Regions from separate parts of the Micromonospora sp. DT47 genome, predicted to be linked through region 3. Evidence: riboswitches for the same ligand, from Rfam matches in the RefSeq annotation. Region 3 holds a riboswitch; each other region holds the start of a gene.

Region 1 (7,092 bases), on a different contig from region 3:
CCGGCCGGCTTCGCGGTGCTCGGCGGCGACGACGTGTTCCTCTCACCGCTGCTCGCCCTGGGCGCCCACGGCGGCATCCTGTCGTCGGCGCACCTCGCCACCGACCGGTTCGCCGAGCTCATCATGCTCTGGCGCGGCGGGCAGACCGTCCCGGCCCGGCAGCTCGGGCACCGGCTGGCGACCCTGTCGGCGGCGTTGTTCGCCGGACCCAACCCCACGGTGGTCAAGGCGGTGCTGCACGCGCGGGGCCGGATCCCGACCCCGGCGGTACGGCTGCCGCTGCTGCCCGCCGGGCCGGACGCCACCCGGGCGGCGCTGCGCCGGCTGGACGACCTGGACGGGGTCGGCACGTCGGTGGGTGGCACCGGGCGGGTGGGGTCCGACGGCGACGCCGGCGGACCTCGCGAAAGGTGAACGGGTGCAGGGGTCGTGGGATCCACTGTGGCCGGATACCCCGCCCGGTAGGGTTCCCGTCCATGATCGAAGCCGACTTCCTCACCACCACCCGCGCCTCGTACGACACCATGGCCGCCGAGTACACGAGGCGGCTGCGGGACGAACTGTCCACCCGCCCGTGGGACCGGGCGGTGCTGGCCGGCTTCGCCGAGGTGGTCCGGACCGGTGGCGGCGGTCCGGTGCTCGACGTCGGCTGCGGCCCCGGCCGGATCACCGGCCACCTGCGCGACCTGGGCCTGGACGTCGCCGGCCTGGACCTCTCGCCGGGCATGGTGGCGCAGGCCCGCCAGGCCCATCCCGACCTGCGGTTCATCGAGGGGTCGATGCTCGACCTCGACGTGCCCGACGGCACGCTCGCCGGCCTGGTCGCCTGGTACTCGGTGATCCACGTCCCGGACGACCGGCTGCCCCGGGTGTTCGCCGAGTTCCACCGGGTCCTCGCCCCGGGCGGGCACGTGCTGCTGGCCTTCCAGGAGGGCGACGAGGCGGCGCACCGTACCGACGCCTGGGGTGAACCGGTCTCGCTCGTCTTCCACCGTCGTCGCCCGGATCGGGTGGCCGACCTGTTGCACGAGGCCGGGCTGGTGGTCCAGGCCCGGATGTGGCGCGGCCCGGAGACGCTCTGTGGTCGCCCCGAGCCCACCCCGCAGGCGTACCTGGTGGCTCGCCGGCCGGCCGACGACCGGGCGTGACCGGGCGGCCACGGGGACTCGTATCCTGTCCGCGGACCTGAGACGTAGGCACGAGGAGGTTGGTGTGAGCGGTCGGACCGAGACCTTGGAGTTCCAGGCGGAGACCCGTCAGCTGCTGCAGCTGATGGTGCACTCCATCTACTCGCACAAGGACGTCTTCCTCCGCGAGCTGATCTCCAACGCCTCCGACGCGCTGGACAAGCTACGGCTGGAATCGCTGGTCGACAAGGAGCTCGACGTCGACACCTCCGACCTGCACATCGAGATCGACGTCGACCCGGCGGCGCGGACGCTGACCGTGCGCGACAACGGCATCGGCATGTCCCGCGAGGACGTCGTGTCGCTGATCGGCACCATCGCCCGCTCCGGCACCGCCGAGCTGCTGCGCCGGCTCAAGGAGTCCAGGGAGGCCGCCAGCCAGGACCTGATCGGCCAGTTCGGCGTCGGCTTCTACTCGACCTTCATGGTCGCCGACCGGGTCACCCTGCTGACCCGCCGCGCCGGGCAGGCCGAGGGCACCCGATGGGAGTCCACCGGCGAGGGCACGTACGTCGTCGAGAGGGTCGACGACGCCCCGCAGGGCACCGCGGTCACCGTGCACCTCAAGCCGGCCGACGACGAGGACAACCTCTTCGACTACACCGACCGGGCCAAGATCCGCGAGGTCGTCAAGCGGTACTCCGACTTCATCGCCTGGCCGATCCGGACGACGGTGCCCGGCGCCGACGGGGCCGAGCCCACGGTCGAGACGCTCAACTCGATGAAGGCGCTCTGGGCCCGCCCGCGCGACGAGGTGGCCGAGGAGGAGTACCACGACTTCTACCGGCACGTCAGCCACGACTGGACCGACCCGCTGGAGACCATCCACATGCGCGGCGAGGGCGTCTTCGAGTACGAGGCGCTGCTCTTCATCCCCTCGCACGCGCCCTTCGACCTGTTCATGGCCGACGGCCGGCGCGGCGTCCAGCTGTACGTCAAGCGGGTGTTCGTGATGGACGACTGCGCCGCGCTCATGCCGAACTACCTGCGCTTCGTCAAGGGTGTGGTGGACGCGCACGACCTGTCACTGAACATCTCCCGGGAGATCCTCCAGCAGGACCGGCAGATCCAGATCGTCCGCCGCCGGCTGGTCCGCAAGGTGCTCTCCACCGTCAAGGAGATGCGCACCGCGCACGGCGAGCGCTACCGGACCTTCTGGTCCGAGTTCGGCCGGGCGGTCAAGGAAGGGCTGATCGAGGACCCGGACAACCAGGACGCGATCCTCGACATCGTCTCCGTCGCCTCCACCCACGACGCCGCCGAGCCGACCAGCCTGCGCGACTACGTCGACCGGATGAAGGACGGGCAGGCCGAGATCTACTACGCCACCGGCGAGACCCGGGCGACGCTCGAGAACTCGCCACACCTGGAGGCGTTCCGGGCCAAGGGCTACGAGGTGCTGCTGCTCACCGACCCGGTCGACGAGGTGTGGGTGGAGCGGGTCGCCCAGTTCGACGGCCGTCCGCTGCGCTCGATCGCCAAGGGCCAGGTCGACCTCGACACGGAGCAGGAGCGCACCGACGCCGAGGCCGAGCGGGAGAAGCGGGCCCAGGAGTACGCCGCCCTGCTGGCCTTCCTCGGCGATGCGCTCTCCGACAGCGTCAAGGAGGTCCGCCTCTCCTCCCGGCTGACCACCTCCCCGGCCTGCGTCGTCGGCGACGCGCACGACATCACGCCGACGCTGGAGAAGATGTACCGCGCGATGGGCCAGGAGCTGCCCCCGGTCAAGCGGATCCTGGAGCTCAATCCGACCCACCCGCTGGTCACCGGCCTGCGCGCCGCGCACGAGCGGGGCGACGACGCGCCGGCACTGACCGAGACCGCCGAGCTGCTGTACGGCATGGCGCTGCTCGCCGAGGGAGGTGACCTGGCCGACCCGGCCCGGTTCGCCCGGCTTCTCGCCGACCGGCTGGCCCGGACCATCTGACCAGCGCGGCCCCGACCGGGTGCGTCCCACTCGGTCGGGGCCGCTGCTCAGAAGGTGGCCCGGCCGCCCATCGCGGCCCAGGTGGCGCGGCCGACCACGCCGTCGACGGCGAGCCCGCGCATGTCCTGGTACCAGCGGACGCCGGCCTCTGTGGTCGCGCCCCACCGTCCGCTCGCCGGGCCGCACACACCCTGGTCCTCGTCGTCATCGAAACCGCGGGCCGCGCTCCCAGGAGACTCGGGGGCAGGCAGCTCTGCTGCGCGGCAGCGATCACCCCAACCTCGGGGGGGCGACCAGCCCTGTCGGCGATCGTCCCGGCTCGGCCAGGCCAGGGGCTTTGGCAGAGGCTCCCGGCGCCTGGACCATCGGCCGTACTTCGTGCCCAGCTGGTGAGGACCGCTTGGCACTCCCAGCGATCTCCTTGTCTCATGTTCCGTCAGTGTGGCCGGCCGGCCCGGCCAATGCCGGCCGGAGGTGGCCTGCGGGCCGCCTTGATCTGATAGAGCGCAGCTCGGCAGTCTGTGGCCGTCGCCGGGTGTTCTGTCACGGGACATGAGCTGCGGCGATGGCACCCGGCATACTGATCGCATGCGGCAGGCGTTCGCTCACGAGGCGATTCTCCTCATGGCGCCGGACGCCGACACGCAGGCTCCCGGTGCGGCGATCACTATGGCCTTGTGCGGCCATTGGGAACACGAGCCGCCATGCCCCTTGGCCTCGCACCACACCCGTGCGGATCGGAGCGACGGTGAGGTGCGTCTGAGGATTCTGTTCGCTGCCGAACCGGAGCTGGAAGACACCGTCCGGCAGCGCATCGACCTGGCGCTGTCCCGCGGTCAACTGCCCGGTCCGGAAGGCGCGCACACGCGGTGGCAACTACGCATCAGCCGACGCAGTGAGGTCTCACCTGAGGAGACGAACCACGCCACGCGCTTGACGCGCGGCTGAGCCACGCACGGTGGCGTCCATGGAAGTGGTGTACGACTTGCCGGTGATGGGCGTCTGTCGGGCAGCTCGTTCCGCGTCGACCCCACCTGCCAGCAAGATCAGGCTGATCCCGCATGTCCAGGGGCGTTGCGCGTGCGTCATGGCAGCCTCGGCGTTCCCCAGGTCGAGGGCGGCGTATGCCAGGACGCCTTGCAGCCTGGCGGGCGCGGGCCCGACTGGGCGAGGTGACCGCCGCGATCGCGCGGGGGCGGCCGTGGCAGGCCGACGAGTTCGGCCGGGCCGTGACCGGGCGGCAGGGGAGCAAGCTGATGGCGCTCCGCGCACCACCCGGGATGAAGGCGACGGCGTGTCACTGATCGTCCGGACGCAAAGCGAGGCCACCACAATGAACTGGGACGGGTCGGAGAGCGGGCATGCCGAGGTGACGCTCTGTTACCGCCTCCGGTACCAGGGCGAGACGGCGGACCCGGTGGCCGAGGTGGACTGTCCGGCCACCGCCCCGGTCACCCCGCGCCCCGAGGCCACCCTGCCGAGCGGCTGCGCCGGGAGTTGCCGACCGGCACCGCCGCCACCGTGGCGTCCGTCGGCGCGGTCCTCGACGGTCTCGCGCTCGACCCCCGGGTACGCCGGGACGTCGCCACCGCCGGCGGCCATGTCGGACTGGCGCTGCGCGCGGACCGGCGCGGCGCGTGCCTGCTGGCCAGAGTGGTGGGTGATCGGGTGGAGGTGTGGAGCCCCAGTGCGGTTCAGCTCCAGCCCGGCGAGTTGAGCCGCACGGGGGAGACCGCAGCCGCCAGCCAGGGCCAGCGGTCACCACACTGAGGACGGGATTGTCTACGCCTGTGGACGGTCCGCAACTCGGGAGGTCGCCCCTTCGCCTGACCGGGTGAAGAACTTCACAAGAAGTGGGCAATCGGCCGAAACGGCTCCTAACGTCGTTCTGGTCCGCCATCGCGGACACCACGGTCGGTAACGCCTAATCCATGCCGCCGACCGGGACCAAGGCAACTGGCATGGAGCGGGGGACCCACACGTTCTTCGGTGCACGTCACCTCGGGGTGAAGCCGCCTGCGGCGGCCGGGCTCCTCGGCCCGAACCCGACAGCTCACCTCGTCGGCGTGGAGGATCACAGATGGCAACTGAACACACCGCCCGTCACCGACGGGTCAGCTCGCGCCGGGTCGCCGTCGGCACGCTCGCCGTCGGCGCGGTCACCGGGATCGCCGCCGTTCTGGCGCCGGCCGCTCCGGCCAGCGCCGCCAGCGTCAACTGGGACGCGATCGCCCAGTGCGAGTCCGGCGGCAACTGGCACATCAACACCGGGAACGGCTACTACGGTGGCCTGCAGTTCTCGCAGGGCACCTGGTCCGGCTACGGCGGCAAGAAGTACGCCTCCCGTGCCGACCTGGCCAGCCGTGGCGAGCAGATCGCGATCGCCGAGCGGGTGCTCGATGGCCAGGGCATCGGCGCCTGGCCGGTGTGCGGCAAGAAGGGTGGCTCGACGAAGAGCTACTCCAGCGGCTCCGAGAAGTCGGAGAAGCCGCAGAAGTCGGAGCGGCGCTCCGAGTCGCGGTCGACCGCCAAGTCGAAGAAGACCGAGCGGTCCGCCCAGCAGAAGCAGGGCAACAGCCGCAGCGAGCGGCGCAGCGCTCCGGCGTCCAGCGGCGACACGTACGTGGTGCGGCCGGGCGACACCCTGTCGCAGATCGCCGACGCGAAGGACCTGGCCGGTGGCTGGCAGGCGCTGTACGAGCGCAACAAGCGCGTCGTCGGCGCCGACCCGGGCCTGATCTTCCCGGGTCAGAAGCTCAGCCTCTGACGCATCGCCCCTCATCGAGGGCGCACCACCGCACCGACGACGCCCGGCCGGTCCACCGGCCGGGCGTCGTCGTGTCCGGACCGGCCGGCGGGTTCTCCGGAGCGGTCCGGCGGGTAGGAGCCAGCAGTGGGCCGCCGGCAAGACCCGGGACCTGCATTCGCGCGACCGCACGGGGATAGGGTTGGCCCTGGTGTGCCGGGAAGTCTGGTCGGCGATGGGACGACGTGACCCCTGCCGACGAGGAGACCCCGTGACCGACGCCACCCGGCGCCGTGCCATCCTGTTCGCCCGACTCTCCTGGGGCGAGACCAGCCGGATATCCGCCATCCTCCGCAAGGAGACGGTCGGCGGGGCACTCCTGCTGGTCGGCGCGCTGGTGGCGTTGATCTGGTCGAACTCGCCCTGGGCGGACGGCTACCGGTCGCTGCGGGACGTCACGTTCGGCCCGGCGTCCCTGCACCTCGACCTCAGCCTCGCCACCTGGGCGGCGGACGGACTGCTGGCGATCTTCTTCTTCGTCGCCGGGCTGGAACTCAAGCGCGAGTTCGTCGCCGGTGATCTGCGGGACCCGCGCCGCGCGGCGGTGCCGGTGGCTGCGGCGGTGGGCGGGGTGCTCGTCCCCGCGCTGCTGTTCACCCTGATCGCCGGGGCCGCCGGGGCGGGCGCGGTCAAGGGATGGGCGATCCCGACGGCCACCGACATCGCCTTCGCGCTGGCCGTGCTGGCCGTGGCCGGGCGCTTCCTGCCGTCGGCGCTGCGCACCTTCCTGCTCACCCTGGCCGTCGTGGACGACCTGCTGGCCATCGTCATCATCGCCGTCTTCTACACCTCCAGCCTGGCGGTCCTGCCGCTGGCCGCCGCGCTGGTCCCGCTGGCGATCTTCGCGGTGCTGGTGCGGCGGCGGGTGCGGTCCTGGTGGCTGCTGCTCCCGCTGGCCGCGGTGACCTGGGCGCTGGTCCACGCCTCCGGGGTGCACGCGACCGTGGCGGGGGTGCTGCTGGCGTTCAGCGTCCCGGTGATCCGCAGCGAGGCTGCCGGCGGCCCGGACGCCGGCCCGGGCCTGGCCGAGCACTTCGAGCACCGGTTCCGGCCGCTCTCCGCCGGGGTCGCGGTGCCGGTCTTCGCGTTCCTCTCCGCCGGGGTGACGGTCGGCGGGCTCGCCGGCCTGGCCACCGCGTTGACCGACCGGGTCGCGGTGGGCATCGTGGCTG
Region 2 (7,092 bases), on a different contig from region 3:
GATTGCGCACACACGATAACGTGACGGCCCACCTTGATTCCGGTCCGTGCCTTCCCTAATGTTGCACCGGCCGCTGTAGGTCGTCTGCCTCCGTCTTCCCCTTTACGAGGCGCCCGGCGGTCGGTTGCAAAGGAGTCGGTGACCGGTGGCAACCTTGCCCCCCCATCGTCACGTCCAGGGCCAGCCGCCCACCCGCCCGGCGGGCCTGCGGCGGGTCGTCCACCGCCTGCTCACCCTGGTCGCGGCGGTCGCCGTCGGCGCCGGGATGCTCGCCGTGCCGGCGCACGCCGCGCCCTCGCCGGAGGAGATCGAGGCGGCGATCGACAAGCAGTGGGAGCAGCTTGAGCCGACCATCGAGCAGTACAACAAGGTTCGGGCCCAACTCAAGGTCAACCGCAAGAAGTCGGCGGAGCTGCAGAAGAAGATCGAGCCGCTGGCCCTGCAGAGCGAGCTGGCGATGAACCGGGTCGGCGATCTGGCCTCCCGGTACTACATGACCGGCCCCTCGCAGGACATCGCCGCGCTGCTGGTCAGCACCAAGCCGGGCACCCTCGCCGAGCAGCTGACCATGCTGGACCGTCTCGCCGCGCAGCAGCGCAAGGACGTCGAGGGTGTCCTCCAGGTGCGTCGTAGGTACGACGGCGAGAAGAAGAAGCTCGACGCGCTGATCGCCGCCCAGGCCAAGCAGGAGAAGGACCTGGCGGCGAAGAAGAAGCAGATCAACGCCGAGATCAAGCGGCTGCAGGCGTCGATGCCGAAGACCACGGTGAAGGTGGCCGGCTGCCCGACCATCAACGGGGTGGTGAGCACCGCCGCGCAGACCGCGATCCGGGTGGCCTGCCAGCAGGTCGGCGACCCGTACGTCTGGGGTGCCACCGGCCCGAACTCGTTCGACTGCTCCGGCCTCACCCAGTACGCGTACAAGGCGGCCGGGATCTACCTGACCCACCACACCGGCGACCAGTGGAACGAGGGCAGGGCCATCCCCCGTTCCGAGGCGCGCCCGGGCGATCTGGTCTTCTTCTACAGCGACCTGCACCACGTGGGCCTCTACCTGGGCAGCGACAGAATGGTGCACGCTCCCCGGACGGGTAAGCCGGTCCAGGTGACCAGCATCGACTACATGCCGGTTGCCGGCTTCCGGCGACCGTACTGACCTCGGTCCGAGCCGCCGCGAACCCCCGGTCACCGACCGGGGGTTCCGCGTATCCGGACACGGTCTGTCACGGCATGGCGGGTTGCGGATCGATAACGGTCGTCTCTACTCTGGTCAATCGTCGGCCGCCACCAGGTCCGTCCAACCCGGGCGGTAACGGCCGGCACCGCCGAGTCGCCTCCGGGCGAGCCGGGGACCCAGGTACGCCGGGGTGAATCCGCAGCCACTGCGGTAGGGCGCTCCCTTCCCGCCCGAACCCGTCAGCTAACCCGGTAGGCGGTCGCGGAAGAAGGAGTACGGAGCCCGGTGGCACACCATGCCCCGCGGTCACCGTCGGTCCGGTCGACCCAGGTCGTCCGGCGGGCGGCTGCGCCGCGAACACGCTGGTCCCGCTTCACCACCGCCCTCGCCGCCCTCACCGGCGTCGCCGTCGTCCTGACCGGTGGCGCTACGGCGGCGCACGCCGATCCGTCGGTCGCCGAGATCGAGCGGCAGATCGACCAGGACTGGAACAGGCTCGAACCGATCATCGAGCAGCACAACGCCACCCGCCAGGACCTGGCCGCCAAGCGCCGGCAGGTCGCCGCGCTGGCCAGGCGGATCGAACCCTTGCAACTCCGGGTCGAACTGGCGATGAACCAGGTCAGCGGCCTCGCCGTCGAGGCGTACAAGGGTGAGAACCTCTCGGTGGTCAACGCGCTGCTGGGCAGCCGGTCGCCGAGCGAGGTGGTCGGGCAGCTGGAGCTGCTCGACCGGTTCGCCCACCGGCAGCAGCGCGAGGTGCAGACGGTGGTCGTGCTGCGCGACGAGTTGGCCGCCAAGAAGGCACCGCTGGACGAGATGGTCGCCCAGCTGACGCGTACCGAGGCCCAGCTGGCCGCGAAGAAGAAGCAGATCAACGCCGAGATCGACCGGCTGCAGAAGCTGCGGCTCAAGGTGTACGGCAACGGCGGCGGCGGACCGCTGCGCCCGGCCCCGTGCCCGGCCGGCTATCCGGGTGGCGCCGCCGGGATCGCGGTGAAGTTCGCCTGCGCCCAGATCGGCAAGCCGTACGTCTGGGGCGCCGACGGCCCCGGCTCGTACGACTGCTCCGGTCTGATGCTCGCCGCCTGGGCGAAGGCCGGGGTGTCGCTGCCGCACAACGCCCGGCAGCAGCGCCAGGTGACCGCCCGGGTGAGCCGGGCCGACCTGCGCGCCGGCGACCTGGTCTTCTACTACTCCGACCTGCACCACGTCGGCATGTACGCCGGTGACGGCTGGGTGGTGCACGCCTCCCAGGCCGGGGTGCCGATCAAGATGAAGCGGGTCGACGACGGGCCGGTCAACAGCTACGGCCGGCCCGGCTGACGGGTGCACCGGGCTCCCGGGCCGTCCCGGGAGCCTGCGCGTCAGCGGGTGGGCGGGAGTGGTGAGGCGTGGGGGGCATCGGTGGCCGGTCGCGAACCTGTGACGGCCTGGAGACGGCCTGGCGGTCGCGGAAACCGAACGCCAGGCCTGCTCCGCTGACCTGAATCGAAGCGCACTGTCAGCTTGGGAATTGCCGATATCCGGCTGCCTACTGCGTCGGCGGCCTGGTTTCGGCGGTCTCTGGTGGCCTCGGCTGACGTGCGGAAGCGACTCAAGTTCCGCCTGGCGCTGGCGCGCCAAAGCCCGGCTGAAACCGCTCAGACGGTGGGCCGACTTCTGCCCACCACCGCCCACGCCGAACCTCAACACCGGGTACGCCCTCCAACACCCGGTCGGGATTGACCAAGCTCGCCAGCGATTGGGCCAAGTCGCCTCGCAACTCAGCGACAGCCTCCTCCACGGTGTCCCGCTCGCTCGACCAGTCGATGTCGGCCGTCCGCAACTGCTGCCCGGCAAGCTCCGACACAGCGTCCGGATCATCGACTGTGACCTCCAGGCGGCAGTACACCTGCACGATGATCGACTTCGCGTCCTCCACGCGCGAAAGCGTCCCACATGGCCGGCCCGCGCTGTAGCAGCGAGACTGGCCGCTTGCGGCCCGAGGATTAGAAGAAGATCGTGGTGGGCTGGCGAGAGACCCCTGGCCCTGCTCATGCCGTCCGTTACTGTCGGGCGGCGTCGGCTCTGGCTGGCGTACTTGGCTGTACGGATGGCTGTACGACTGCTTGATGAGAGGGCGGGGACTGGTGCGGGGCGCGTACGAAGGCGATCAGGTGACTCTCACTTTGAACCGCGGTGAGGTCGGCCGCTTGGCGGCAGTCTTGGCGGAGGCGACTTCTGGTTCATCCCGTGCCGAGTTCTTCATTCGCGTCGGCTGTTCACGGCCGAACGTTGAAGCACTCGTGCAAGAGCTTGAGTCACTGGCAGCAGGTCGACCGACCGCCTTTGAGGTCCAGCTAGCGGCTGGCGTGGAGCGAGAAGGGAACCCGCCTCGGCCGAGGCAATGAACGGCACACACTGACCGTGGCATCAAGCCCTGCGCGCACCGTCAGTTTGGAAGAGCGTGCTCAAGCGGTCGTGATGCCCGAAAAGCTCACCACCGGCGGCCAACCGACCGGCTCTCGTGCCCTCTCGCGACCGCCGCGCTGCGGCTGCTGGCCCGTGGCTGGCCCGAAAGACGGCCCGAGGCGGTGAAGGTCAGCCGGCCTAGGGGCGCTCGTAGCCACAGATGTCGTGGAGCGGGGGCGGTGGACGCGATCCTCGGCCGTGGCCTGATCGATGTTCACGCCTGGGGACGGCCTGACATGCGAGTGGATCTATTGCACAGCAGGTCAGCGCCTACTTGTCGGCCAGGTGCGCCAGTTCTGCCAGGAGCGACTCGGGGTCGGCCCGCGCTGGCCCTGGTACCGCGACCCGTAGACGGCCGAGCCGTACGGGTGCTCGGCCGGCGACGAGAGCCGGAAGATGCAGAGCTGGCCGATCTTCATGCCCGGCCAGAGGGTGATCGGCAGGTTCGCCACGTTCGACAGTTCCAGCGTCACGTGCCCGGAGAAGCCCGGGTCGATGAAGCCGGCGGTCGAGTGGGTGAGCAGGCCGAGCCGGCCCAGTGAACTCTTGCCCTCCAGTCGGCCGGCGAGCTGGTCGCCGAGGGAGATCACCTCCAGCGTGGAGGCGAGCACGAACTCGCCCGGGTGCAGCACGAACGGCTCGCCCTCGGGCACCTCGACCATCGAGGTCAGGTCGTCCTGCTGCATCGCCGGGTCGATGTGGGTGTAGAGGTGGTTGTTGAAGACCCGGAAGAGCCGGTCGAGGCGCACGTCGATGCTGGACGGTTGCACCAGCGTGGGCTCGAACGGCTCCAACGCGAGCGTTCCCGCCTTGATCTCGGTGACCAGGTCGCGGTCGGAGAGCAGCATCGACACACCTTATCGAGCGAACCGGGCGACCCGCGTGTCGGACTGCGCGTTCGTACACATGTTCGATAGACTGTCCGCATGGCTTCCTGGTCCGAATTCGCCGCCGACGAGCCCCGACTCGCCGACGGGATCCGCCTTCTCCTCCAGCAGTACGGGCCGGGCTTCGGCTACCTGGCCACCGTCCGCGCCGACGGCGGGCCCCGGGTGCACCCGGTCTGCCCACTGATCAGCGACGAGGGGCTCTTCTGCTTCGTCGTCGACTCGCCCAAGCGGCGCGACCTCGAACGCGACGGGCGTTACGCGCTCCACTCGTTCCCGCCGGAGGAGAGCGACGACGAGGCGTACGTCGCCGGCCGCGCCCGGCCGGTCGTCGATCCCGCCTGGGTGGCCCGGGTGGCCGAGATCGGTCGGGCGGCACCGCAGGTCGACTGGCGGCTCTTCGAGTTCAGCGTCGACGTCGCGATGCTCACCCGCCGCGGTCAGGGTGGCCCGATGAGTCCCGACGCCGGGCGCCCGGCCGTCCAGGTCTGGCTCGATCCGCGGGCCGTGCACCAGGGCGACGACGTCGCCGGCGTAGCCGACCAGCGGCCGGCCCGCCGCGGCCGGCACGGCTTCGACACCCGCCGCACGGCCGCCTGAGCCCCGGAAACGGCGGTGCCGGCCCCGTCGTGAGACGGAGCCGGCACCGGTGTCCTGCCGGTGTTACGCCGCGCGGTAGGCGTTCCACGCGGTCAGCATGCGGCTCGCCTGACCAGCGGTGAACTGGTACATGCACGAGTCGTAGGTGTAGTCCATGAAGTTGGTGATCGGGTCCAGGCCGGCCGTGGCGCAGGTGTCCCGCCCGGTCGGGCACTGGAACGCCGGCGAGGCCTCGGCCGGGGTGTCGCTGACGCTGTCACCCGAGCCGGAGCAACCACCCTGGAAGGTGTGGTAGAGGTTCAGCCAGTGGCCGACCTCGTGGGTGCCGGTGTCGCCCTGGTTGTAGTTGGTGGCGGTGCCGCCCGGCAGCGACTCGCTCAGCACGACCACGCCGTCCATGCTGTCGAGCTTGCGCTTCGGGAAGGTCGCCCAGCCGAGCAGGTTGTCGCTCAGCTCACCCAGGTACACGTTGAGGGTGTTCTTGCCGCCCTCGCGCAGGCTGGTCTTCATCTGCCGTTCGGCCGACGAGCCCTGCACGATCGGGTACCAGGACGGGTTGGTCACCCGGTTGATCTTCGTGAGCTGGAAGCCGAAGGCCGTGGCCGCGCCGCCGGTGGCGCCGCCGTAGGCCTGGTTGAGCACGCTGATCTGCGAGGTGATCAGCGAGTCCGGGATGTTGCCGCCGGCCCGGGTGCCGTCCCGCTGGATGACGTGCACCACGACCGGGATGCTGACGGTGGCCAGGGTGGTGGCACCGGTGCCGGCCCGGAAGTTGGCCCGCTCGCGCAGCGCGGCGACGAGGTCGGCCTCGCGCTCGCGGACCTGCGCTGCGGTCAGCTCGTTGGGGTCGTGCTTGGCGACCCCGCCCTTCTTGATCCGAGCGTCCGAGTGGACGTCGGCCGGCTCGGCGCAGACCTCTGCCGGAGCGGCGGAGAAGGCGGAAGCAGCGGGAACGACGCCGACGGCGGCGGTGCTGAGCAGCAGCGCGAGGGTCGTCGACGCGACACCGACGGTACGTCGGGTCAGCAGGTTGGGACGGAGTCCCATGGGCCCACCTCTTTCTCGCGGCGCGACAGGGGGGTATGTCGCACCGTGGCTGGGAACGTGCGGGTGACGTTACAACCGATCGACAGATTTGAGAACGGCCATATGTTGCCGCTGTGAAACTGTTGCCCTCCTGTGGACACGGTCCGTCCCGGACTGATCACGGTGGGGTGCGGTCGGGCTCGCCGGGGTACCTGGTGCACGGGGGCGGTGACCTCAGGTACAGTGGTGCCGCCTGCGGGTGTAGTTCAATGGCAGAACATCAGCTTCCCAAGCTGACAGTGCGGGTTCGATTCCCGTCACCCGCTCCACGATCGAGGCTCTGGCCAGGACGCGAGTCCCAGCCAGGGCCTTCGATATTCCAAGGTCAGCGATCATGCCGCGTGCCATTGACGTGCCTTAGCCTGCTCTTCACGGCTCCGGTCAGCCACCCTCGAAGCCCCGGAACGTGCCGGACTCGTCGACGCCGTCGGCGAAGTCGGCCAAGTCCATGTTCGCTTCTCCCAGCCCGTCGCCGCCGCCGAGATTCCGGCGCTTCTTGCCCCCGGTCTTCCGGTCGGCCGCGCACTTCCTCTTCGCCGGCTTGTCCGCCGCCGTCTTGGTCTTGCCCACCTTCTTGGCCCGTTTCCGGTCCGCGCGCACCGCCTCGTGCAGCGCCTGGGCGATGGCCCGATCCGCCTCCGCCGTCGCGTGCTGATAGATCAGCGCGGCCTGCGACGAGTCGTGCCCCATCCGAGCTCCGCGCTGTACACCGCCCCGGACGGGTTCGACGGCGAGACCAGGACCTTAAGTTGCAGCTGACCGCGCGACTTTGCCGACGACAGGACGTTCGTTGGATCGCGACCTTGCGGCAGCCCGATGTGCCTCTGAGCGATCGCTGATCTCTATCGACAGGCTGACCGGCTGCGTCGAACCGGGGCGCAGCCGCTG
Region 3 (7,092 bases):
CTCCGACCCAGGCGCTCGCCGAACTGCACGCCGGAAACCGGCGCTTCGTCACCGGCGCCCCACGCCACCCCAATCAGGACGCCGGCCACCGGACCGCGGTCGCCGACGCGCAGCACCCGTTCGCGGTGATCGTCGGCTGCTCGGACTCCCGGCTCGCCGCGGAGATCATCTTCGACCGGGGTCTCGGCGACCTCTTCGTGGTCCGGACCGCCGGGCACACCGCCGGCCCCGAGGTGCTGGGCAGCGTCGAGTACGCGGTGACCGTCCTCGGCACGCCCCTGGTGGTGGTGCTGGGGCACGACGCCTGCGGCGCGGTGCAGGCCGCCCGGGACGCCGCCCGTACCGGTACGCCGCCGGCCGGCCATCTCCGGGCGGTGGTGGACGCGGTCTGGCCGAGCCTGCGGCGGGCGGCCGCCGAGGGCGTCGACGACATCGACGGCATCGTCGACATCCATATCGCGTACACCGTCGAGGCCCTGCTCGGCAACTCCGCGATGCTGGCCGCCGAGGTGGCCGCCGGGCGGTGCGCGGTGGTCGGCATGTCGTACCGGCTCACCGCCGGTGAGGTGCGGACGGTGGCCGCGGTGCCGGCCGGCGGACCCGCCACCGCGGTGCCGGCCCAGCCGGGTCCCGACGGCCGCGCCTCCGCCGTCGCCGGCTGACCCGCCCCCGGGTACGCGACGAGGGCCGCCCCGCACTCGGCGGGACGGCCCTCGGTGGTACGCGGCGGCGTCGTCAGAGCATCGACATGTGTACGTGGTCGGTATGGTTCGACGGCCCGCTGTACGACCTCCACCCGGTCGCCGGGAACCAGATCTGCCGGTTCCAGATGACGTAGTAGATGCCCAGCCGGTCCGCGTTGCGGATCAGGAACGCGGCGAGGTTGTTGCCGTACATCCGGGTGTCGTTGTTGTACCAGGGAGCGAAACCGCTCCTCTGCAGCGACCAGTCGCAGGCCTTGCCCTTCGGGTGCTCCCACGGCCCGCCCGACCGGTAGCAGCCGGCGAAGCGCTTGAAGCCCGCCCGGCGGACCTCGTTGTAGGCGTGCAGTGTGCGCGGCGTGATCAGGCCCGAGGTGGTCGGGTCGTTCTCGGTACGGTACTCGGGACGCCAGTCGCCGTCCGCCGTCCGGCCCGGCCCGATCCGGGCGACCGGTGACGTCGCGTTGACCAGGCCGCCGGTGAAGCCCTCGCCGCCGACCAGCGCGAGGGCCTTCTCCGCCTCCCGACTCTCCCGGGCCATGTCGTTGGTGAGCCGCTGCTGCTCGCGCACCTCGCCGTCGAGCGCCAGCTTGGCCTGTTCCGCGCGGTTCTTGGCGGCGGTGATCCCGCTGAGCTTCTGCGCGTTGACCATGTTCAGCTCGTCAAGGGCGGAGGCGCGCTTGACGAACGAGTCGGGGTCACCGCTCTCCAGCAGCATCGCCACCGCGCCGATCCGGCCGGTCCGGTAGGACTGCGCCGCGATCTGGCCCACCCGCGGCCGCAGCGCCTCCAGCTCGTCCTGGGCGCGGCGTACCTCGAGTGCGAGCTGCCGTTGACGCTTCTTCGACTTCTCCAGCTGCGACTTCGCCTTGGAGTACTCGCGGTTGCGCAGCTCGATGACGTCGGTGAGCAGCTTGGGCTCCCCGTCCTCCTCGTGCCCCGACGGGGTCGGGGTGGAGGGCGCGGCTATCGCGGGGGCCGGCCCGGCGACGATCGCCAGGGCGGCGAGCACGGCCACCACCGGTGTCAACCAGCGGCGCAGGGGTGCCGTCACAGTGTTCCCTTCCCTCGACCGCCGACCGAGTTAGCTGACGGGTTCGGGACGGAAGTGGCCCCTACCGCTGTCGCGGATTCACCCCAGATACCTGGTTCCCCGGCTCGCCGTGCGGCGATTGGGCGGTGGCACCGCAGGCGCCGCTGCGCGCCTTCGGCGGTGACCGGCAGCGAGGTTACCCGAGAGGAGTACCAGGGATCTACGTCCAGAACCCGACTAAACGCGTTATTTCGCAATGGCGGTGCGTGATCAGTGACGCGGTTATCAGCCTCCGCGCCGCGGGCGGTCACGCAGCGGAGTGTCACCATGCCGTGTCCGTGTTCCTTTCCGGGTCGGGCCACCGAGCGGGGGCCGGGGTGGACGTGCGGCCGTGCCGCGGCGCGCTGAGCGCCTCCAGCGCCGCGGCACGGTCGACCGGGGGGCGGGGCGTGGGCGCCGGGCCGTCCGGCGGCGCCGAGTCGGGGGCGGGTCCGCGTCCGGCGGTGGTGACCAGCGCGGCCAGGCCGGTGGTCAGCGGCACGGCCGCCACCAGGCCGAGCGTCGCCACCGCGCTGCGGACGATCTCCTGGGCCAGGAACTCGCTGGTGAGGATCTGGCTCACCGGCCGACTGTCGGCGGTCAGCAGGAGCAGCAGCGGCAGCGAGGCGCCGGCGTACGCCAGCACGATGGTGTTGACCGTGGACGCGATGTGCGCCCGGCCGACCCGGGTGGCGGCCCGGTAGAGCTGCAACCGGGACAGCCCGGGGTTGGCGTGGGCCAGCTCGGTGACGGTGGCCGCCTGGGTGACGGTGACGTCGTCGAGGACGCCCAGCGAGCCGATGATGATGCCGGCCAGCAGCAGGCCGTGCAGGTCGACGTCGCGCTGGTACATCGACAGCGTGGTGGCCTCCTCGCTGCCGTACCCGGTCAGGTGGGTGGCGGCGGTGGCCAGCGTGCCGAGGATCCCGGTCAGCACCAGGCTGCCGAGCGTGCCGAGCACCGCGACCGAGGTTTGCGCGGTGACCCCGTGGGTGAGGTACAGCACCACGAACATGATCAGCGCCGAACCGGTGATCGCGATCAGCAGCGGTGAGCCGCCGGCGGAGATGCCGGGCACCACGAAGGCCAGCAGGATGGCGAAGCTGGCGGCCAGGCCGGCCAGCGCCGCCAGCCCGCGCAGCCGCCCGAACGCCACGATCGCCGCCGCGAAGAGCGCCACCAGCCAGACCAGCGGCTTGCCCCGCTGGTGCTCGGCGATGTTCCAGCTGCTGGCCGTCGGGTCCGCCGGGTCGGAAAGCTTGACCAGCACGATCTCGTCGTGCACCGCCACGGTGGGCGCGCCCGGCCCGGACGGCATCGGGGTCTCCACCTGCTTCCCGGCGTCCGGCCCCTGCTCGACCTTGACGGTCACCGTGCCGCACGGCCCACCGGCCACCCCCGGCGCCCCCTCGGGGACCTCCGGCGTGGGCGGGCAGGGCTCGTTCACCACCCGGGTCACCGTGCCGTGGTAGCGCGGCACGTCACCCCCGCCGTCCGGCTCCCGGGTGTCCTGCGGCCAGAGCACCAGCGCGGCGATCACCGTGATGACGAACAGCGGGACCACCGTCGCGACGAGGATCCGTCGCACCCGGCGCGGGGTGGACGGAGCGGGACGGGTGTGGTCGGCGCCCATGGTGAGTCTCCTGACGATCCGGGGCAGGGTACGTGTCAGCCGGCTGGTCGGTTCACCGGCGGCACGGCCGGACCGGGACACGGGCCCGGGCGTCGACCCGGGGTGCCGGCGTCGTCACGTACGGCGGGCGGACGGCGCGGTGGCCCGGAAGGCGGCACGCCCGCGCGCAGCACGACCGGGACGCCGCCCACGGGAGCCGGCCCCCGGCGCGGTGCGCGGGCGGCGATGGCGGTGGACGGAGGGTCATCGTTGGAGAATGGTAGCCATCCCGGCCGCTGGTCCGCCCGGCTCGCCGACCGGGTGTCCGGGTCAGCCGCGCTTCATCAGGCGGCCGACGGCGGCCATCATCTCGCCGGCCATCTCGTCGGCGCGGCCCTCGGCCGCCCCCTCCCGCATGCAGTGCCGGGCGTGCCCGTCCAGCAGCCCGAGGGCGACCTTGTCCAGGGCGGCCTGGATCGCGGAGATCTGGGTGAGCACGTCGATGCAGTACCGGTCGTCGTCGACCATCTTCTCGATGCCGCGGACCTGGCCCTCGACGCGGCGCAGCCGCGCGAGCAGTTGGTCCTTGCTGGCGGTGTAACCCCGGGTCGGGGTGCTCGGTGTGGTCATGGCGACAAGGATAGCCTACCCCCGGGGGGTATGCTACGGTCTCCGGGCAAGCTACCCCTGGGGGGTATAGCATCGGAGCTGGGAGGAGAACTGCCATGGTCACCACCACGTACCAGGTGCAGGGCATGACCTGCGGGCACTGCGTCAACTCGGTGAGCGCCGAGGTCGGCGCGATCGAGGGCGTCACCGGCGTCGAGGTCGACCTGGCCACCGGCCGGGCCACCGTCACCAGCCAGAGCCCGTTGGACACCGACTCCGTGCGCGCCGCGGTCGACGAGGCCGGCTACGACCTCGTCGGGGCGGGACGGGTCACCGACGAAACCGAGGTACCACGATGAACACGGCTACCAGGCTGAGCGGCTTCGCCCTCGGCCTCGCGGCGGTGTTCGGCGCGGCGTACGGGGTTGGCCACCTGGCCGGCCCCGTCACCCCGGCCGCCGACACCCGTCACGACTCCGCCGGCGCCGGCCACGACGCCGACGACTCCGGCGGCCACGACGGCACGGCCACGGCGCACCTGCCCGGCGGCCTGCTCGTCTCCGACCGCGGCTACACCCTGCAACCGGTGGCCGCCCCGACCGGGCAGTTCGCCTTCCGGGTCACCGGTCCCGACGGCGCGCCGGTGACCCGCTACGACGTGGCGCACGACAAGCGGATGCACCTGATCGTCGCCCGGCGGGACCTGTCCGGCTTCCGGCACGTCCACCCCGAGCTGGGCGCCGACGGCACCTGGCGGGTCGACTCGCCGCTCGGTGGGCCGGGCGTGTGGCGGGCCTTCGCCGACTTCACCCCGTCGGGCGGGGAGCCGCTCACCCTCGGGGTCGACGTGACCGTCCCCGGCCCGCTGGCGCCCCGGCCGCTGCCGGCGCCCGCGACCAGGACCACGGTCGACGGCTACACGGTCACCCTCAGCGGGACGCCGCAGCCGGGGCGCACCAGCCCGCTCACCCTGACCGTCAGCCGGGACGGCCGGCCGGTCACCGACCTGGAGCCCTACCTCGGGGCGTACGGTCACCTGGTGGCGCTGCGCCAGGGTGACCTGGCGTACCTGCACGTGCACCCGGAGGGCGCGCCCGGCGACGGGCGGACCCCGGCCGGGCCGGCGGTGACCTTCTCCGCCGAGGTGCCGTCCGCCGGCGCCTACCGGCTCTACCTGGACTTCCGGCACGGCGGGGCGGTGCACACCGCGGAGTTCACCGTGCTGGCCGGCGCCACCGCCCCGGCCGCCGGCACCGCCACCACCGGCGGCACGCCGACCGCCACGGGCGGCCCGACACCCACCCCGACCGCCGGCCACGGCGCCCCCGGTCACGGGCACAACTGACAGGAGGTGCGGCGATGACATCCACCGCGAAGTCCCTGCCGGTCGCGCCGAATCGGATCGAACTCGCGATCGGCGGCATGACCTGCGCGTCCTGCGCCGCCCGAATCGAGAAGAAGCTCAACCGGATGGCGGGCGTGACCGCGACGGTCAACTACGCCACCGAGAAGGCCACCGTCCAGTACGCCGAGGAGGTCACCCCGGACGAGTTGATCGCCACGGTGGAGAAGACCGGCTACACCGCCGTCCTCCCGCCGCCGCCCGCCCCGTCCGGGGCGGAGCCGACCGGCGAGCCGGTGGACGAGCTGCGCGGCCTGCGTACCCGGCTGTGGGTCTCGGTCGCGCTGACCGTGCCGGTGATCGTGCTGGCGATGGTCCCGGCCTGGCAGTTCACCTACTGGCAGTGGCTCTCGCTCACGCTGGCCGCCCCGGTCGTCGTTTACGGCGGGCTGCCGTTCCACCGGGCCGCCTGGATCAACCTGCGGCACGGCGCCGCGACCATGGACACGCTGGTGTCGCTCGGCACCCTGGCCGCGTTCGGCTGGTCGCTCTGGGCGCTCTTCCTCGGCGACGCCGGGATGCCCGGGATGACCCACCCGTTCCGTCTCGACATCACCCGCACCGACGGCGCCGGCAACATCTACCTGGAGGCGGCGGCCGGGGTGACCGTCTTCATCCTGGCCGGCCGGTATTTCGAGGCCCGCTCCAAGCGGACCGCCGGCGCCGCCCTGCGCGCCCTGCTGGAGTTGGGCGCCAAGGACGTCGCGGTGCTGCGCGGCGGCACGGAGACCCGGATCCCGGTCGACCAGCTCGCGGTGGGGGACCGGTTCGTGGTCCGGCCCGGCGAGAAGATCGCCACCGACGGCGTGGTCGACGAGGGCACCTCGGCGGTGGACGCCAGCATGCTCACCGGCGAGTCGGTGCCGGTCGAGGTCGGTCCGGGCGACACCGTGGTCGGCGCGACCGTGAACGCCGGCGGCCGGCTGGTGGTCACCGCCACCCGGGTCGGCGCGGACACCCAGCTCGCCCAGATGGCGAAGCTGGTCGAGGAGGCGCAGACCGGCAAGGCGGCCGTGCAGCGGCTGGCCGACCGGATCTCCGGCGTGTTCGTGCCGATCGTGATCGCCCTGGCCGCCGGCACGCTGGGCTGGTGGCTCGGCACCGGGGCGGGGCCGACCGCCGCGTTCACCGCCGCGGTGGCCGTACTGATCATCGCCTGCCCCTGCGCGCTCGGCCTGGCCACCCCGACGGCGCTGCTGGTCGGCACCGGGCGGGGTGCCCAGCTCGGCATCCTGATCAAGGGGCCGGAGGTGCTGGAGTCCACCCGCCAGGTCGACACCGTGGTGCTGGACAAGACCGGCACCGTCACCACCGGCCGGATGACCCTGGTCGACGTGCTCCCCGCCGCCGGTGAGGACCGCGCCGAGCTGCTCCGGCTCGCCGGTGCGCTGGAGGCCGGCTCCGAGCACCCGATCGCCCGGGCGGTCGCGGCGGGTGCCGCCGAGGCGGGCATCCTGCCGGCGGTCACCGGGTTCGCCAACGTCGAGGGGCTCGGCGTCACCGGCACGGTGGACGGCCGGGAGCTGATGGTCGGGCGGCTGCGGCTGCTGCGGGAGCGGGGTCTGGACGTACCGGAGGAGGTGGCGCGGACGGCGACCGACGCGGAGGCCACCGGCCGGACGGCGGTGGTGGCCGGCTGGGACGGCCGGGCGCGGGGCGTCCTGGCGGTGGCCGACGTGGTCAAGCCGACCAGCCG
Region 4 (7,092 bases), on a different contig from region 3:
CGGTGATGCCGTTGCTCACCCCGCGTACGCCGGTCAGCCGGCCGACCACCCGCTCGGCGGCCCGGCGCTGGTACTCCCATTCCACCTCGCCCCGGAGGGTCACCCAACCGTCGGCGACGGTCACCTGGAGGTTCTCCACCGGCACGAACGCGTCCCACTCGAGGGCCCGCTCGGCCGCTGCGGCGAGCTCCGGGTCGGTGCGCTCGGCGGACGGGGCGATCCGGACGGTCAGGTCGTTGGCGACCGCGCGGACCCGGGCCACCCGGTGCGCGGCCCGCTCGGCGGCCCACTTGGCCGCGTAGCTGTCCACCCAGCCGGTCAGGGTCACCACCCCTTCGGTGACGGTGACGCCCACCTCGGTCGGGCTCACCCGGGGATCCCAGGTCAGCTCGTCGAGCACGTCGGTCTGCAGGTCCTGATCGGTACGCGTGACGCTGATCGCCGTGGCCATGCGCTCACTCCTCCCGGGATCGGTGCGCGGGCGCGTCGCGGCCCACCAGCGGCCAGCCTGCCGCCGCCCGGGGTGAGCCACCCTCGCCCGACCCGGGTGAGCGGCGGCGGACGGGCCGGGTGACGATCTCCGGCGTCGACAAGCCGGCCCTGCTCGGGCACGATCTGGCGGTCGGGGAGGGCGGCGGACACCCCGCTGGCGGTACGCGGCGGACCGGCCGGTGGACGGGTTGGGGATCCGGCACGCCCGGCGGTGCCGGGCACGGAAAGGCCCCGGCCGACCCGTCCGTCGGCCGGGGCCCGTCCCGGTGCGTGTCGTGCGGTGGATCAGTTGTCCAGGCCGCCGACCGGGGAGTTCGGCCGGTCCACGTCGACGAACTCGATGTCGTCGGCGGCCCGGCTGTCGCGGCTGCCGGCGGCCCGCGCGGCGGTGCCGGCGGCCCAGCCGATCGCCGCGCCGACCAGCGCCGCGCTGATCAGCAGCGTCCAGGGCAGGGCCGGGCGGCGCCCGGCGAGCGCGTCGAAGGCGAGGGTCGCCCGACGCCGGGCCTCGTCCGCCGCCGAGCCGACCAGGTCGCCCGCGTCGGACAGGCCGGAGCCGCCGCCGCGCACGGACTTCGTGGCGTCGCGGACGCTGTCGCCGGCCGAACCGACCGCCGTAACCAGGTGCTGCCAGGCCTGGTCCGCGACCCGCTCGGGCTTGCTCCGGCGCTCCAGCAGATTGCTACCGAACATCGTGGTTACCTCCTCGGGGTGCCGACGTCTGCGGCCACTTCGGACTTCGACGTCTCTGCGGCGCGTCACGGTCCGCTCACCGGCCAGTGCCCAACCTGGTCGGATCGCAAACCACCGCCCTAGCGGACCACGGACACCGCGGTCGCGCGGGCGAAATCGTCGTCGCCGTCGTCGTCATCGTCGTCGTCCCCGCCGCCGAACCCGCAGGCCAGGACGAGAGCGAGCAGCGCGCCGACACCGGCCAGGCCGAGCAGTCTCCTGATCATCGATCCGTTCCTTCCGCCGTGGTGAACCATCTCTCCCGGCCGAGGCTAGGCAACCGGGGCAATCTCGCTCGGCGTGTCGGCCGGAGGCTCGCCAGGGCGGTGGGATCCGGACCGGGGTGGACGTGGCCCGCTACCCTGGGGCGGTTGGAGCGGCCGGGGTCGGCCGCGGGTGGAAACGAACGGGACCAGGAAGAACCCGCAGAGGGACGGCCCGGTCTGTCCGGATCCGCGAATTGCTCATCCCGAGGGGTGGCGACCGAGGCCGTCGGAGGAATACTGTCAGTCGCGGCCCGCGTACTGATGAGGCGCCCGTGGACGGGCGAGTGGAGGTGCTCGCGTGAGCCTGTCGATCGTGAAGACGGTTCTGCCGGGTGGTGTCATCGAAATCGCCCCGCGTGGGGAGATCGACGTCGACACCGCGTACGAGGTGCGTGAGGCGATCGCGGAGGTGCTCGCGAAGGGCCGTCCGTCCCGGATCGAGCTCAACACGCGGCTCGTCACCTTCATCGACTCGGTCGGCATCAGTGCCATGGTCGCCGGTTTCCAGACCGCCGAGGTCAGCGGCGTCAAGCTGGTGGTCACCAAGCCCAGCCGGTTCGTGCACCGGCAGCTCTGGGTCACCGGCCTGCTCGGCCTCTTCGGCGCGCCGGAGCCCTACTTCGCCGGCGCCGCCACCCCCGAGGTCCTCCCCGGCGCCTGAGCGCGCGTGGCTGACCTTGAGGAAGTACACCCGACCGGTGTCCGTCAGCGGCCGGGCGGCGTCCGGCGCGTGACGCCACGATGACCGCCCTGGCGTTGCCAGGCCCGTCCGGGTACGGCACGATCGGGCCACCGACGACGGGGTGGAGGCGCAGTGGTCCGGCGGGAGTCGTTCAGCTACACGGTGCAGGCGCGCTGCTCCCGGGCGGACGCGGTGGCGTTGCTGAGCGATCCGGCCCGGCAGGGCGAGCTGCACCCGCTGATCGTCCGGGTACGCCGGCTGCCGCCGCGGCCGGGAGCCCGGGCCAGCTACGCGATCACCGACCGGCTGGAGCTGGGGCCGCTGCGTTTCCCGGTCACCTACCAGGCCGACGTGCTGGTGGTCACCGAGGACGAGATCGTCACGGTGGCCCGCCAGCAGCCCGGCACGACGGTACGCAACCACACCCGGCTCCGGGAGGAGTCCGGGGTGCTGCGGATCGACGTGGAGATCACCCTGGCCGCGCCGGCGCCGCTGTTCGGGTACGCGTTCCGCCAGGCCCGCGCCGCGCACCTGGGGCTGGCCAGCCGGCTCGGCGCGGTGCTGGACCGGGAGGCCGACGGCGGTCCGGTCGCCGGCTGACCGGGCCCGCGCCGCTCAGCCGCGTCCGGCGGTGGTCACCGCCGCCGTCCGGCGGACCGCCACGCCCCGGCGGGTCCGCCCCCACGGCTTCCAGGTGGAGATCACGGTCATGCTGACCAGCAGGGCGGTCGAGACGGCGGGCGCGACCACCACGTCCACCCGCTCGTGCGCGGTCGCGTCCGGTGCTGCGGCGGCGCGCAGGTTCGGGGTGAGCAGGAAGAGCACCAGGCCGACCATCGCCGTGGTCAGCACCAGCTTGACCAGCACCCAGCGGTACCGGAGCAGCCCCCACGGGGTGAGCAGGGCGCTGGTCACGCCGACCAGCCAGACCAGCACGCTCAGCGGCGCGAAGAGCCAGGTGGCGAGCAGCGCCGCCGCCGGGTAGACCACCTCCGGGTCGGCCCCGCGCAGCCCGGCGACGCCGAGGGTCAGCAGGACCAGGTCGGCGCCGAGCCAGCCCAGCGAGGTCACCAGGTGCAGGGTGAGCAGGGTCTTGCGGGCGTCGGGGGAGCGTCTCCTCATGCCCCCGATGCTCGTCCGCGGGTCGCGGCCGGTCGTGGTCCGGGCGACGACATCCGCTGTACGACGAGGGGCGTACGCCGGTGGCCCGCCACGGGGGCGGGCCACCGGCGTGTCGGGTCAGTACACCGACAGGTGCACGTGGTTGGTGTGGTCGCTGGACGGGTCGCCGCCCGCCCCGCTGTACGACTTCCAACCGCTGCTGGGCAGCCAGATCTGCCGGTACCAGATCACGTAGAGCACGGCGAGCCGGTCGGCGTTGCGGATGAAGTACGCGGCCAGGTTGTTGCCGTACGTCTTGTCGCCGCCGGTGGCGTCCCCGCCGAAGCCGTCCGGCTGCGCGGCGAAGTCGCAGGCCCGCCCCTTGGGGTGCTCCCCGGAGCCGCTGGGTCGGTAGCAGGAGACGTACCGCTTGAAGCCGGCCGCCTGGGCCTGCTGGAGCGCGTTGAGCATCCGCGGGGTGATGCAGCCGTCGGCCGGGGTCGGGTCGTTGACCGTGCACGACTCCGATGGCCAGGAGCCGTCGGGGTTGCGCGGCGCCGCCTTGGCGTTCGCGGTGGAGGTGCCCCGGGTCGACCCGCCGCTGTCGGCGGTGGTGTCCGGTTTGGCGGCCGCGGCCACGGCGAGCGCCCGCTCGGCCTGCTGCTTGCGCTTGGCCATCACGGCGACCTGCTTGCGCTGCTCGACGACCTCCCGGTCGAGCGCGGCCCGGGTACGGCTGGCCTCGTCCCGGGTCCGGACGAGGTTGCGCAGTTCACGGTCCTCGTTGGCGGCGACCGTCTCCAGTGCTGCCGCCCGGTCCACGAAGCCTTCCGGGCTGCTGCTGTTGAGCAGCGCCGAGACCGGCCCGAGCCGACCCGTGCGATAGGCCAGGCCGGCGATCTCGCCGACCTTGCCGCTGCGCACGGTCAGCTCCGCCGCAACGGTCTTGAGCTGCGCGTTCAGCTCCTGCTGGCGCTTGCTGGAGCGGGCCAGCGCCGCCTTGGCGTCGAGCCAGCCCTTGCTGGCCGTGTCGAGTTGGGCCCGCAGCGCGGGGGTGCCGCCCTCATCGTCCCCGGGGGCGGCGAGTCGGGTGGTGGGTGCGGCGGCGGTGGCCGGCGTGGCCACCGGCGCGGACGACACGCCCACGGCGAGCGTCGCGACGACCGCGGCCACGAGTCGCGCGGTGGTTCGTCGTACGTGCATGCAGATGTCCTTCCGTCAGCCGCCGACCGGGTTAGCTGACGGGTTCGGGACGGAAGATCCCTACCGCTGACGCGGATGCACCCCACGAACTTGGTTCCCCGGCTCGCCCCGTTGGGCGATTAGGCGACGGCCACCGCCGGCGCCGGTGGGCGCCGCCGTGCGGAGGCCGGGGCCGAGCCTATAGGTACGGGTGTGACACTCGCCCGTTTCGTGACTCACGGTACGGGAGGGAATGCCGTTAAATTCGGCAAAATAGGTCAAGAGGGGCGCAAATCTTAAGGAGTTCCTAACTACCAGTGGGACGGCCCGCAGGCGCCCGGCGACGCGCCCGGCTCGATCTGCAGGGTGGCGTGCTCGATCTGGAAGTCCTCCTGCAGGGCGCTGCGGGCGGCGGCGAGCACCGTACCCACCTCGGCCCCGGGGGTGGTGGTCAGGTGGGCGGAGGCCACCTCCATGCCAGAGGTGAGCGTCCAGACGTGCAGGTCGTGCACCTCGGCCACGCCCGGGACGGCGGTCAGTCGGTCGTGCACCGCGGTCACCTGGAGGTGCTCCGGTGCGGCCTGGACCAGGATGCGCACCGCCGCCCGGCCCAGCCGCCAGGTGCGAGGGAGGATGAACAGGCCGATCGCCACCGCCACCGCCGGGTCGGCCCACCACCAGCCGGTGCCGGCGATCAGCAGCGCCGCGCCGATCACGCCGAGCGAGCCGAGCAGGTCGCCGACCACCTCCAGGTACGCCCCGCGCAGGTTGAGGCTCTCCTGCGCGCCCGCCCGGAGCAGGGCGAAGGCGGCGAGGTTGGCGAGCAGGCCGAGCGCCGCCACCGCCAGCATCGGGCCGGTGAGCACCTCGGGCGGGTCGCCGAACCGGCGTACCGCCTCGATCAGCACGTAGACCGCGACCCCGCTGAGCAGCACGGCGTTGGCCAGCGCGGCGAGCACCTCCAGCCGGTAGAGCCCGAAGGTGCGCTGCGGGTCGCCGTCGGCCCGCCGGGTCGCGGTGATCGCGGCGAGGGCCATCCCGATGCCGAGCACGTCGGTGAACATGTGCCCGGCGTCGGAGAGCAGGGCCAGCGAGCCGGTGCCGAAGGCGGCGACCGCCTCGACCACCATGAGCGCGGCGAGCAGCCCGAACGCCGCCCAGAGCCGGCCCCGGTGGCGCTGCGCGGCGTTCGCGACCGCGCCGCTGTGGTCATGACCTGCGCCCACGCCCACACCTTCCGTCGCCGCCGCGGACCGGGACCAATCTATGCTCACATCGCTATGTGTGCAAGTGAACGCCGGGGTGGTGGGACCTCAGCCGGCCGGCTCGACCGTGGTCAGGCGCTGGGTGGCCCGGGAGAGGGCGACGTAGAGCGTGCGCACCCCGGACGGCTCGGCCCGGATCTCACCCGGGCAGACCAGCACCACGCCGTCGTACTCCATGCCCTTGGCCTGGAGGCTGGTCACCACCTGGAGCCGGGAACCACCCCGGTCGCCCAGCCAGCCGGCCACCTCGTCCCGGCGCGGCACCGGGGTGATCACCCCGACCGTCCCCTCGACCTCGGCGAGCAGCGTCTCCACCGCCTCCACGGTCACCGGGACCAGTTCCGCCGCCGGGACGATCAGCGCGACCGGGTCGACCCCGGTGGAGCGGACCGCGGTCGGCAGCGCCAGGTCGGGGTGGAGCCGGCGGATCTCCGCCGCCGCCACCGCGAAGATCTCCGCCGAGTTGCGGTAGTTGGTGGTGAGGGTGAACCGGTGCCGGCGGCGCCGGCCCAGCGCCTGGTCCCGGGCCCGGTCCAGCTCCGTCGGGTCGCCCGACCAGGCGGTCTGCGCGGGATCGCCGACCACCGTCCAGGACGCCAGCCGGCCCCGCCGGCCGACCATCCGCCACTGCATCGGCGAGACGTCCTGCGACTCGTCCACCACCACGTGTGCAAAGTCGCGGTAGTCCTCCGGGCGCTCGCGGTCCGCCGCCCGGGCGGCGCGCTGCCGGTCCGCGAAGGTGCTCAGCTCCCGGACCCCGCCGGCGAGCTGGTACGGGTCGCGCCTCTGCTTCGCCCGGCGCACCGGCTTGCCCATCATCGCGTCCAACTCGTCGAGCAGGGCGATGTCGGCCACCGTGAGCCCCTCGGTGTCCAGCGTCCGGTACGCCACGCCGAGCAGCGCGATCTCCGCGCGGGACAGCATCCCCCCGGCGTACCGGTGCAGGCGCTCCGGGCGGGCCAGCCAGCCCAGCACGTGCCGGGGGTGCAGCCGGGGCCACCACGCCTTGAGGAACTCCCGGAACTCGGGCCTCTCGATGATCTCGTCCTCGAAGGCGCGCTGCTCCGGTAGGCGCGCGCCGGTCAGCCGGCGGGCCTGCGCGTAGAGCGCGGCGAGCACCCCGTCGAAGGCGGCCCGGCGCACCTCGTTGCGGCGGGCGCCCCGGGACAGCGTCCGGTCCCGGATGCCGTCCAGCTCCCGGCGCTCCAGCCGCAGCAGGGTGCCCCGGTACAGCAGGCGCAGCTCGTCCGGGCTGTCCGGCACCGCGTCCCGCACCGCGCGCTCCAGCACCCGGCGCATCCGCAGCGAGCCCTTCACCGCCGCCACCTCGGGCGGGTCGGTCCGGTTCGCCGACATGCCCGGGAAGAGCGAG

Evidence for each region. Region 3 has a riboswitch for cyclic di-AMP ahead of ACLQ2U_RS00300 (coiled-coil domain-containing protein). Riboswitches for the same ligand answer to the same signal wherever they lie in the genome.
Region 1: it holds a riboswitch for cyclic di-AMP, as region 3 does, so the genes downstream of both, ACLQ2U_RS28930 (transglycosylase family protein) here and ACLQ2U_RS00300 (coiled-coil domain-containing protein) in region 3, are expected to answer to the same signal.
Region 2: it holds a riboswitch for cyclic di-AMP, as region 3 does, so the genes downstream of both, ACLQ2U_RS09335 (NlpC/P60 family protein) here and ACLQ2U_RS00300 (coiled-coil domain-containing protein) in region 3, are expected to answer to the same signal.
Region 4: it holds a riboswitch for cyclic di-AMP, as region 3 does, so the genes downstream of both, ACLQ2U_RS20465 (coiled-coil domain-containing protein) here and ACLQ2U_RS00300 (coiled-coil domain-containing protein) in region 3, are expected to answer to the same signal.

Annotation. Positions count from the first base shown of each region.
Region 1 covers NZ_JBNCLC010000029.1:12,774-19,865, reverse strand. Annotated here, with positions in the region: gene ACLQ2U_RS28965 (dihydrodipicolinate synthase family protein) at 1-414, shown strand, start outside; gene ACLQ2U_RS28960 (class I SAM-dependent DNA methyltransferase) at 477-1,148, shown strand; gene htpG (molecular chaperone HtpG) at 1,213-3,114, shown strand; gene ACLQ2U_RS28950 (peptidoglycan-binding domain-containing protein) at 3,162-3,302, opposite strand; gene ACLQ2U_RS28945 (hypothetical protein) at 3,703-4,062, shown strand; gene ACLQ2U_RS28940 (hypothetical protein) at 4,239-4,418, shown strand; gene ACLQ2U_RS28935 (hypothetical protein) at 4,636-4,884, shown strand; cyclic di-AMP (ydaO/yuaA leader) riboswitch at 5,026-5,196, shown strand; gene ACLQ2U_RS28930 (transglycosylase family protein) at 5,195-5,881, shown strand; gene nhaA (Na+/H+ antiporter NhaA) at 6,132-7,092, shown strand, end outside.
Region 2 covers NZ_JBNCLC010000005.1:7,698-14,789, reverse strand. Annotated here, with positions in the region: gene ACLQ2U_RS09340 (C40 family peptidase) at 146-1,156, shown strand; cyclic di-AMP (ydaO/yuaA leader) riboswitch at 1,314-1,450, shown strand; gene ACLQ2U_RS09335 (NlpC/P60 family protein) at 1,463-2,503, shown strand; gene ACLQ2U_RS09330 (hypothetical protein) at 2,775-3,101, opposite strand; gene dcd (dCTP deaminase) at 3,895-4,479, opposite strand; gene ACLQ2U_RS09320 (pyridoxamine 5'-phosphate oxidase family protein) at 4,558-5,118, shown strand; gene ACLQ2U_RS09315 (zinc metalloprotease) at 5,182-6,165, opposite strand; tRNA gene ACLQ2U_RS09310 (tRNA-Gly) at 6,400-6,473, shown strand; gene ACLQ2U_RS09305 (hypothetical protein) at 6,586-6,894, opposite strand.
Region 3 covers NZ_JBNCLC010000001.1:50,102-57,193, reverse strand. Annotated here, with positions in the region: gene ACLQ2U_RS00305 (carbonic anhydrase) at 1-662, shown strand, start outside; gene ACLQ2U_RS00300 (coiled-coil domain-containing protein) at 736-1,755, opposite strand; cyclic di-AMP (ydaO/yuaA leader) riboswitch at 1,760-1,890, opposite strand; gene ACLQ2U_RS00295 (YibE/F family protein) at 2,057-3,406, opposite strand; gene ACLQ2U_RS00290 (metal-sensitive transcriptional regulator) at 3,716-4,015, opposite strand; gene ACLQ2U_RS00285 (heavy-metal-associated domain-containing protein) at 4,111-4,353, shown strand; gene ACLQ2U_RS00280 (hypothetical protein) at 4,350-5,339, shown strand; gene ACLQ2U_RS00275 (heavy metal translocating P-type ATPase) at 5,354-7,092, shown strand, end outside.
Region 4 covers NZ_JBNCLC010000013.1:92,029-99,120, forward strand. Annotated here, with positions in the region: gene ACLQ2U_RS20435 (BON domain-containing protein) at 1-451, opposite strand, end outside; gene ACLQ2U_RS20440 (hypothetical protein) at 778-1,185, opposite strand; gene ACLQ2U_RS20445 (hypothetical protein) at 1,305-1,451, opposite strand; gene ACLQ2U_RS20450 (STAS domain-containing protein) at 1,789-2,151, shown strand; gene ACLQ2U_RS20455 (SRPBCC family protein) at 2,305-2,772, shown strand; gene ACLQ2U_RS20460 (hypothetical protein) at 2,788-3,294, opposite strand; gene ACLQ2U_RS20465 (coiled-coil domain-containing protein) at 3,412-4,476, opposite strand; cyclic di-AMP (ydaO/yuaA leader) riboswitch at 4,481-4,612, opposite strand; gene ACLQ2U_RS20470 (cation diffusion facilitator family transporter) at 4,767-5,681, opposite strand; gene ACLQ2U_RS20475 (HelD family protein) at 5,769-7,092, opposite strand, start outside.